One region of the Collimonas sp. GW821-FHT07E08 genome, then DNA from elsewhere that is predicted to be linked to it. Evidence: predicted binding sites of a transcription regulator. Region 1 holds the regulator's gene; each other region holds the start of a gene.
The links. Region 1 encodes sigma-54, which starts transcription at its own class of promoters, with help from an activator protein. Its sites were predicted from a motif close to TGGCANGNAANCTGCTTT; they were not measured.
Positions count from the first base shown of each region.

Region 2: AC07RZ_RS11750 (ANTAR domain-containing response regulator) is a predicted target of sigma-54. The motif match lies at 1,842-1,859, and genes of this name have one in related genera.
Region 3: AC07RZ_RS08415 (TorF family putative porin) is a predicted target of sigma-54. The motif match lies at 1,372-1,389, and genes of this name have one in related genera.

Region 1 is NZ_JBWKQR010000007.1:203,183-206,430, reverse strand. Features, by position in the region: gene hpf (ribosome hibernation-promoting factor, HPF/YfiA family) at 26-376, opposite strand; gene AC07RZ_RS11285 (RNA polymerase factor sigma-54) at 532-2,013, opposite strand; gene lptB (LPS export ABC transporter ATP-binding protein) at 2,120-2,866, opposite strand; gene lptA (lipopolysaccharide transport periplasmic protein LptA) at 2,863-3,248, opposite strand, start outside.
Region 2 is NZ_JBWKQR010000008.1:31,415-34,662, forward strand. Features, by position in the region: gene AC07RZ_RS11740 (AAA family ATPase) at 13-762, shown strand; gene pyrC (dihydroorotase) at 755-1,801, shown strand; gene AC07RZ_RS11750 (ANTAR domain-containing response regulator) at 1,944-2,564, shown strand; gene AC07RZ_RS11755 (CmpA/NrtA family ABC transporter substrate-binding protein) at 2,842-3,248, shown strand, end outside.
Region 3 is NZ_JBWKQR010000005.1:172,084-175,331, forward strand. Features, by position in the region: gene AC07RZ_RS08405 (ammonium transporter) at 1-33, opposite strand, end outside; gene AC07RZ_RS08410 (P-II family nitrogen regulator) at 53-391, opposite strand; gene AC07RZ_RS08415 (TorF family putative porin) at 538-1,311, opposite strand; gene pdxR (MocR-like pyridoxine biosynthesis transcription factor PdxR) at 1,597-3,057, opposite strand; gene AC07RZ_RS08425 (GNAT family N-acetyltransferase) at 3,205-3,248, shown strand, end outside.

The sequences.
Region 1 (3,248 bases):
AGCCACACGGCTCGCGCAGGCCGGATCAGGTCGCGGCGGGGAGTTCTTCCGGCAGGTGCTTGATCGCATCGTGCTGGTGGTCTTGCATCTTGTCCTTGTATTTGATCACCTGGCGATCGAGTTTGTCGATCAGGGCGTCGATGGCGGCGTAAAGATCGTGGGCAATGCTTTCGGCATGCAAATCTTTTCCTTTTACGCGCAGGTTGATTTCCGCTTTCTGGCGTTTTTCTTTTTCAGTAATCTTGTCGACCGTCAGGATCACGCTGATATCGATGACCTGGTCGAAATGGCGTTTGATACGCTCTAGTTTGCTTTGTACGTATTCGCGAATGGCAGGGGTTAACTCGAGGTGATGCCCACTGATGGTGAAGTTCATACAGCGCTCCTATCAAGAATATTGCTGGCGGTCCGGAGCCGGATACGCAGGATCTTTAGGCGGACGGTCCGAAAACAGACAGTCCTGGCAAGAACCAATGAAACCCGCTTCGTCTGGACACAGCAAGGGTAAGCTTTACAATCAAACCAAAAGAACTACAAGGCCTTGCGTAAATTAACAGACGGAATTTTCAGTGCTTCGCGATATTTTGCGACGGTGCGGCGGGCTACCACCATACCTTGTTCCGCAAGCATGTCGGCAATCTTGCTGTCAGAGAAAGGATTTTTTGTATCTTCCGCTCCTATCAATTGCTTAATGAGTGCCCTGATTGCCGTTGAGGAAGCCTCTCCACCTGCCTCAGTAGCAACATGGCTGCCGAAGAAATACTTCAGTTCAAACATCCCGTGGGGAGTGAGCATGTATTTCTGAGTGGTTACACGAGAAATAGTACTCTCGTGTAGTCCCAGTGTATCAGCTATTTCACGCAACACAAGCGGCCGCATGGCCACCGCGCCGTGCGAAAAGAAATTCCTCTGGCGTTCCACGATGGCTTGCGCCACGCGCAGGATGGTGTCGAAGCGCTGCCGCATATTCTTGATCAGCCACTTGGCTTCCTGCAGCTGCGAAGTGAGCGCGCCGTCGCCCTTGCTTTGCTTCAGAATGTTGGCATACAGGACATTCACCCTGAGCCTTGGCATGACGTCATTGTTGAGCATGACCTGCCAGCCTTGCTTGCTGCGCCTGACGATCACGTCGGGCACGACGTAGTCGGAGGTGTTGGCGGCGAACGGCGCGCCAGGGTGCGGATTGCATTGCTTGATGACCGCCTGCGCCTCGCGCAGGTCTTCGTCGTCGCAATCGAGCGCCTTCTTGATTTTATTGAAATCGCGTTGCGCAAAAAGCATCAGGTGGTCTTGCACAATCGCCAATGCAAGCCGGCGCGTGACAAATGGCACTTTGATAAAACGCTTGATCTGCAAGCTCAGGCATTCCGCCGCATTGCGGGCGCCGACGCCTGCCGGGTCGAAACTCTGCACCATCTTCAGCGCCGTCGATAATTCCTCGATGGCGATTTCCAGTTCCGGCGGCAGGCGCTCCAGGATTTCTTCCAGCGATTCTTCCAGATAGCCGTTGTCGTCGAGCGCATCGATGGTTAGTTCGACCAGGGCGCGGTCGCGCATGTCGTGCAGCGTCTCGCGCATCTGCTGCAGCAGATGTTCGCGCAAGGTGGATTCATGGGCTTCCAGCTGCGGCCGCGCATCTTCGTCATCCGGGGTTTTTGAGCTGCGCGCGACATCGTCGAAACTCCACTCGCCGTCGCCGCTTTCCGGGCCGCTCTCGGCCGCCGGCGGCGTGTCCAGTCCGGTTTCGCTTTCGCTCGGCGAGCTGCTCACTTCGCTGTCGCCCACCGGGGCATCCATGGTCGACGTGGTGCCGCTGATGGCGCCGTCCGCCAGCAAGCGTACGGAATTGTCGAGCGGGTCGTCGACCCGCTCCAGCAGCGGATTGTCCGACAGGATTTGTTCCAGCTCCTGGTGCAGTTCGAGCGTGGACAATTGCAGCAGCCTGATAGACTGCTGCAACTGGGGTGTCAGCGCAAGATGCTGCGAGGTGCGTAGCTGGAGTGATTGTTTCATGGCTTCCGTGCAGACAATTCACTGGTATTTCTTTATCCGGGGCAAGCTGCCGCGGCAGCGCGGCGCATTCCCTTGTCCCCGACCGTTCGGGCATGTCTCGATGAAGCTACATGCGGAAATGCTCGCCCAGGTATACGCGCCGCACCGACTCGTCGGCGATGATGTCGTCCGGACTGCCGCTGGCCAGCACGCTGCCCTGGTTGATGATGTAGGCGCGATCGCAGATGCCTAGTGTTTCGCGCACATTGTGGTCGGTGATCAGCACGCCTATGCCGCGTTCCTTGAGGAAGCGGACGATGCGCTGGATCTCGATCACGGCGATCGGGTCGATCCCGGCAAACGGTTCATCCAGCAGGACGAAGCGGGGATTGGTGGCCAGCGCGCGGGCGATTTCGACCCGCCGGCGTTCACCGCCCGACAACGACAGCGCCTGGTTTTCACGCAGCTTTTCGATTTGCAGTTCGTGCAGCAGCTTCTGCAGCTGCTCGTCGATTTGAGCCTTGGTGAGCGGCTTGCCGTTGGGACGCTGCAGTTCCAGCACGGCGCGGATATTGTCTTCCACCGTCAGCTTGCGGAACACCGATGCCTCTTGCGGCAGGTACGACAGGCCGAGCACCGCGCGCCGGTGGATAGGCAAGCGCGAAATGTCGACGCCGTCGAGGTCGATCTCGCCGCCGTCCGACGGCACCAGGCCGACGATCATGTAGAACGAGGTAGTCTTGCCGGCGCCGTTGGGGCCCAGCAGGCCGACCACTTCGCCGCAATGCACTGTCAGCGACACATCGTGGACTACCTGGCGCGCGCCGTAGCTTTTCTGCAGGCCTTTGACGATCAGGGTGCTGGGAGCGGTCATTGCGGAGCTTTCGGGCGCGGCTGGATGACGGCGCGTATGCGTCCGGCGCCAGCCTGGCTATTGCCGTTGACGGTATTGTTGACCGAATAGAATTCGGTGCGGCTGTCATAGGAAATGAATTCGCCGTTCACTTCGTCGGTCGGCTTGTCGCCTTGCAGGCGGCGCATCTGCGCCTTGGAAAACAGCTTGGTGATTTCAGTCTTGCCGTCGTATTCGATACGTTCGGCATGGCCGTCGATCCACAGGTCCGGGCCGCCGTCGCGTTTTTGCTTGAACGTAGCGAGCTTGCCGGGATCTGCGTACAGGGTGGCGAACTGGTAGCCGGACGGATCGGTAGTCACCACCACGCGGTCGGCTTTCATCAGCAGCGTACCGCGCGTCA
Region 2 (3,248 bases), on a different contig from region 1:
CCCCGCCGCACCATGCTAGCCACCAAACCTTACCTGCGCAGCCTGAAACTCAATCCCGAGCTGGCGATCGATTTTGATGCGTATCCCTTCAGCATCCCGGCCGTGCGCGAACTGGAGCAGATCGATTTTCATCCTGACGTCACGTTCCTGGTCGGTGAAAACGGCGCAGGCAAATCGACCTTGCTGGAAGCGATCGCGGTTGCCTGGGGGTTTAATGCGGAAGGCGGCACCAGGAATGCAAATTTCTCGACCGCGCAAGCGCATTCCGACCTGCACCGTTACATACGGACAGTGAAGAGCTTCAAGCGGCCCAGGACCGGCTATTTTTTGCGCGCCGAAAGTTTCTTCAACCTCGCCACCTACGAGGAAAACATGGATGATGGGCAGCATCCGTCCTATGGCGACAAAGGTCTGCACCGGCAATCGCATGGGGAGTCTTTCCTGGCGCTGCTGCAAAACAAGTTCCAGCCCGACGGTTTTTACATGCTGGATGAACCGGAAGCCGCGTTATCGCCCAACCGCCAGCTGGCGGCGCTGGCGATTATCCACAAGCTGGCGCAAAATCGCAGCCAGTTCATCATCGCCACCCATTCGCCTATCCTGCTGGCTTATCCGCACGCCAGGATTTACCTGCTGGACCAGAGCGGCCTGGCCGAGACCCGCTACGAAGATACCGAACACTATACGACCACGCGCCATTTCCTGAACAATCCGGCAGCCATGCTGGAGCGACTTTTTGCAGAAGAGAATGAACATGACTGATGCCTTGACCGATACACTGACCATCACCCGCCCCGACGACTGGCACTTGCACCTGCGCGACGGCGTGGCGCTGGCTGCCGTCTTGCCGCATAGTGCGCGCCAGTTCGCCCGCGCCATCGTGATGCCTAACCTGAAGCCGCCGGTTACCACCACGGCGCAGGCGGCGGCCTACCGCGAGCGCATCCTGGCAGCCTTGCCGCAGGAGCTGGCGTTTGAGCCGCTGATGACCCTGTACCTGACCAACAATACGCCGCCCGACGAGATCCGGCGCGCCAAGGACAGCGGCTTCGTGCACGCGGTCAAGCTGTATCCGGCCGGCGCCACCACCAATTCCGATGCCGGCGTAACGGACCTGAGCAAGTGCTACAAGACGCTGGAAGTCATGCAGGAACTGGGCATGCCATTCCTGGTGCACGGCGAAGTGACCGATCCGGCGGTCGACATCTTCGACCGCGAAGCGGTTTTCATCGACCGCGTGATGCAGCCATTGCGGCGCGACATGCCGGAACTGAAAGTGGTGTTCGAGCACATCACCACCAAGGACGCCGCCCAATACGTCGAGAGCGCAAGCGGGCCGGTGGCGGCCACCATCACGGCGCATCACCTGCTGTATAACCGCAACGAAATCTTCAAGGGCGGCATCCGGCCGCATTATTATTGCCTGCCGGTACTGAAGCGAGAAGAGCACCGGCAAGCATTGGTGCAGGCAGTGGCGTCGGGCAGCACGCGGTTCTTCCTCGGCACCGATTCAGCGCCGCATCCGAAGGGTTTGAAAGAGCACGCTTGCGGCTGCGCCGGCTGTTATACCGCGCTGCATGCGATGGAGCTGTATGCGCAGGCATTCGACCAGGCCGGCGCGCTGGACAAGCTGGAGGCGTTCGCCAGCTTCAACGGCCCCGATTTCTACAATCTGCCGCGCAACCAGGGCACGGTCACGCTGAAGCGCCAGTCGTGGACCCTGCCGGCGGAACTGCCGCTGGGCGAGACTACCGTGGTGCCGCTGAACGGCGGCGAGACGATAGACTGGCAACTGGCGTAGGGTGATTTAGCACCTCCGCTCTTTACCTTTTGCATCGACATGGTGCGATTTTTGCTTGCTTGAATGGCAGGAAAGGATAAAACCGGCCTTCCATCCTGTCTAACCGTAGCTCACCGATTCGTCTTCGGATCCAGGTTCAAGCATGCAAAGTCTACGTATCGTTGTTGTCAATCCGGTCGCCATCGAGGGTGACGACGATCCCGCGTTCGAGGCGCAGGCCGCGCGCGGCAAGGCTTTGCGCATCGGCTTGCTGGAGGCCGGCTACAACATCGTTGCTTCACTTCCGGCCGACCTGTACCTGCCTGAGAGAATTGCCCAGTTACAACCAGACATGGTCATCATCGACGCCGAATCCGATGCGCGCGACGTGCTTGAGCATGTGGTGATCGCCACGCGCGATGCGCGCCGCCCGATCGTCCTGTTTACCGAGGATGCAAAAACTTCCAGCATGGATGCGGCGATGGCGGCGGGCGTCTCTGCATATGTCGTGGCCGGCCTGCAGACGGCGCGCATCAAGCCGGTGCTGGAGGTCGCGCTGGCGCGCTTCCGGCAAGAGCAGAAGCTGCTGGCGGAGCTGTCCGACACCAAGCTGAAGCTGGCTGAACGCAAGTTGCTGGACCGGGCCAAGGGTTTGCTGATGGATCACCATAAGCTGACGGAGCAGGAGGCGTATCAAAAGCTGCGGCGGCTGGCGATGGACAAGAACCTCAAGCTGTCCGAAGTGGCGCAACGCATTATCGACGCTGCCGACCTGCTGGGCTGATCAAGCCGTCGAGCGGGCGCGCGGTCGCCACGATCTGGTTTGGTGCGTTGCACAAGGCCGGTGCGCTTTTTGAGCGAAAAACCGGCACGTTCCTGCATTTTCCCGATAAAAATTCCTGGCACGTGGTTTGCATAGTCCATTCCAGGCGCCAACGCTGGCGCTGCTGGAATCGGCTAACGGCGGCCGTTTCCGCATAAGACAAAGGTGTCTTCCCGCATGGCTTGTCCAGCGCGGGACGACGCCTTTTTTGTTGCCGGAAACAATCTGGAGCCATGCGATGGAACCAAGCAATGCACTGCAGCTAGACACCCTAGGCACCGAGCAAACGCCGAACACGCTTGTCGACGGCAAGCGCCGTCAACTATTACAAACCGCGACTCTCGCGGCAGGAGCCAGCATGCTAGGACTTTCCAGCACCGGTGTTTGGGCCGCAGGCTCGGACAAGCCGGAAAAAACCGAGGTCAAGATAGGCTTCATCCCCCTGACCGATTGCGCGTCGGTGGTGATGGCATCGCTGCTCGGTTTCGACAAAAAATACGGCATCAAGATCATCCTCAGCAAGGAAACCTCCTGGGCCGGCGTGCGCGACAAGCTGGCCAACGGCGAGCTCGATGCCGCGCATGTGCTGTCGGGCCTGATCTACGGCGTGCAGATGGGCATAGGCGGCCAGAAGAAAGACATGGC
Region 3 (3,248 bases), on a different contig from region 1:
AGCCGCCAAAATCGTAGCAAACGTACTTTTGATGTTCATATTTTTTATCCCCTTAGATTGCATCTTTGCCGGTTTCACCGGTACGAATACGAATAACTTCCTGCAGATCAAATACAAAAATCTTGCCGTCGCCGATCTTGCCGGTGCGCGCCGCGTTTTCAATCGCTTCTACCGCCTGTTCCAGGATGCTGTCGTCCACCGCTGCTTCGATTTTTGTCTTCGGCAGGAAGTCGACCACGTATTCGGCGCCGCGGTACAGCTCAGTATGCCCTTTCTGGCGGCCGAAACCCTTGACTTCGGTCACGGTAATGCCTTGCACGCCAATCGCCGAGAGCGCTTCGCGCACCTCGTCGAGCTTAAATGGTTTGATGATTGCTGTAATCAGTTTCATGTCGGCCTCGTTGTTTTATCGAATTTAGGAATTCAGCTCACTCAGGTTTTGCGTAATCCGGCTTTGCTTTAGGCTCACTTCCCGGTCAGTTGAGGACAGAGTAATTCGTCGCCCTGCGGCGCCTCTTAAACTCTGGCCCCAATACGTCAGAAGGTCTTCGCTACCGAAAACACTACCCCGTTGCGGCCCAGGTTCTTGCCGCTCGGGCTGACGTACGCGCCATCCTTGGCGTCGGTGCCGACATAGGCCAGTCCCAGCGTCACGCCGGCCAGCTGCTCAAAGGTCTTGGTGGCGCCGATTTTCCAGTCGGTGTAGCTGCCGAAGCTGAAATGCTCCACTGTCTGGTGGCCGAGGTGCAGCCCAAGCGTGACGCCCGCGCCGACATCGAAATTGGCGCCGGCATCGTAATAAGCGCTGTTCTTGCTGTCGACCGTGCCGAACAGGTTGGTCAGTGCATGCGAGTACTTGAAATAGGCCGGGCCGTAGCCGATCTGGCCATACAGCTCGAAAGTGTTGGCGTTGCGGCCGATCTGGCTGTAGTTGTTGGTCGGGTAGTAGTAGTACAGGCCGCCGACGTCATAGGTGAAGCCGCCAGGCAGTTCGCCGCGCTTGCCGCCGTAGATGTCCCATTCAACCGGGCCCTTGCCGCCGGTGCCGGTATGGGCGCTGTCGACCGCATCCTTGATCCACTTGATATTCGACAGCCAGGTGCCCGCATACAGGCCGGTAGGGTTGTTGGTGTAGTCCGCGCCGCCCTGTATCGCCGGGTCAAAACGCGTTTGCGAAATGCCGCGGTAGCGGTAGTCGTTGACCGCGCCAATGTTGTAACTGATCTCGTTATCCGGCTTGGCGTCTTCGGCATGAGCGAGACCTGCGGAGAAACTTGCTGCTATTGCTGCGGCTAAAATCAGCTTTTTCATGGATGTCCCTGTTGGTATGTTGAATGAAAAACCGCTAAATCAGTACTCCTCGGACTTTCCATAGCAGAACCCATGCCAACTGCGCCGATCTCTCCTTTTCCACGGCTGCCGCCCCTTGTGGGGCGTTTTGCTCACAGCTTTTGCCGATTGTTAACTGCGGGATGTTCTTGCACAGAAAAAGACGGCAAGGAAATGCACCACAATAATGCATGCATTTAATTGAGCATTGTTTTGGTGCAAAAATATGAAGGGGTGACTACATGACATCCTGTAGTCGGCTACAAATCAAGTCCAGGCTTGCTGCAGGGATAACAGTGCGCGCCCGATGGCCGCGGCGTCGACACCGGCAAAACCCAGCGCCAGGCCGGCCCGATGCTGCGGATTGACAGCTTGCCCAGGCAGGCAGAACCGGCTCATGGGATTGAGTTCAACGCCGGCGGCGATGGCCTTGGCCAACAGGTCAGCTTCCTGTCCTGCGCTCGCCAATGGCAGGCTCAGGTGCAAACCGGCGGCGACCTTGGGCAAAGGCAGCTGCTGTCCGAACAATGGCGCCCAGCCTTCCAGCAAGGCGTCACGGCGCGCGCGGCTGGCGCGCCGCATGCGCCTGATGTGGCGCTGGAAATGACCGGCCGCGATGAATTCGGCCATCACCGCCTGGTCCGCGGCCGGCGGATGGCGGTCGCCCATGGCGTGCAGCGCAATCAGCGCCGGCGCCAGCTTGGGCGGCAGCACCAGGTAACCCAGCCGCAAACCGGGAAAGGCGATTTTTGAAAAGGTGCCGACATACAGCACGCGCCCGCTGCGATCGAGCGCCGCCAGCGGCGCCAACGGCGTGCCGTCGTAACGATATTCGCCGTCGTAATCGTCTTCGACGACCCAGGTGTTGCAACGCTCGGCCCAGGCCAGCAGTTCGAGCCGGCGCGCCAGCGACAGCGTGACCCCGAGCGGATACTGGTGCGACGGCGTCACATACGCCATCCGGCAGTCAGCGTGCTGCGCCAGCTGCGACGTATCCATCCCGTCCTGGTCCAGCGCAATCCCCACCAGCTGCGCGCCAACCACTGTCAGCGCTGCGGCTGCAGCGGGATAACAAGGATTTTCGATAGCGACCTTGTCACCGGCATCGAGCAGCAATTGCGCGCACAGCGCAATCCCGTGCTGCGCTCCGGCGGTGATGATGATTTGCGACGGCTCGCAAGCCAGCCCGCGCGCCTGCCGCAGGTAGGCCGCAATCAGTTCGCGCAGCCGCAGGTTGCCGGCGGCGTCGCCGTAACCCATTTCCGCCAGCGGCGCACGACGCCAGAACTGGCTTTGCAGACGGCCCCAGATCTGGTTCGGAAACAAGTCATAGGCGGGAATCCCGAGCCGGAATGCGCGCGCCGGCCCGGCCGACATGCGGCGCCGCGCCTCGTATCCGCTCAAGCGCAGCTGCATGGCCGATTGCCGCATGGCGGGCGCTGCACCCACCTGCGCATCCGGCTCGGCAACAACTGCCGCCGCCAAGCCATCGGCATAGGTGCCGTCGCCTACCCTGCTGCTGATGTAACCCTCGGCGTACAGCTGCTCGTACGCTCGCACCACGGTATTGCGCGACACCTGCAAAGCCAGCGCCAGGTTGCGCGAAGTGGGCAGCTTGATGCGGTAAGTGCCCGGCGTGGCCAGTATCCGCCGGCGCAGCGCCAGGTAGAGCTGCTTGGCCAGGCCGCTGCCGCCGTCCAGCGTAATGCCGGCTGGATCGAGGTTCATCAACAGGAGCGGAGGCGCAATCTTCACATTGGACCTATAAATATAATCAATCTTGGATCTTTGATGATACCAACTTGCGGCGCTACGATAAACGCTGTCGTGCACCCGCAGGCATTTATCGTCATCGTATTCCCACAGGAGGTTATCTTGGCATCCGCACCACGTTCATCGATTCAGATCAAGCCGCTCAG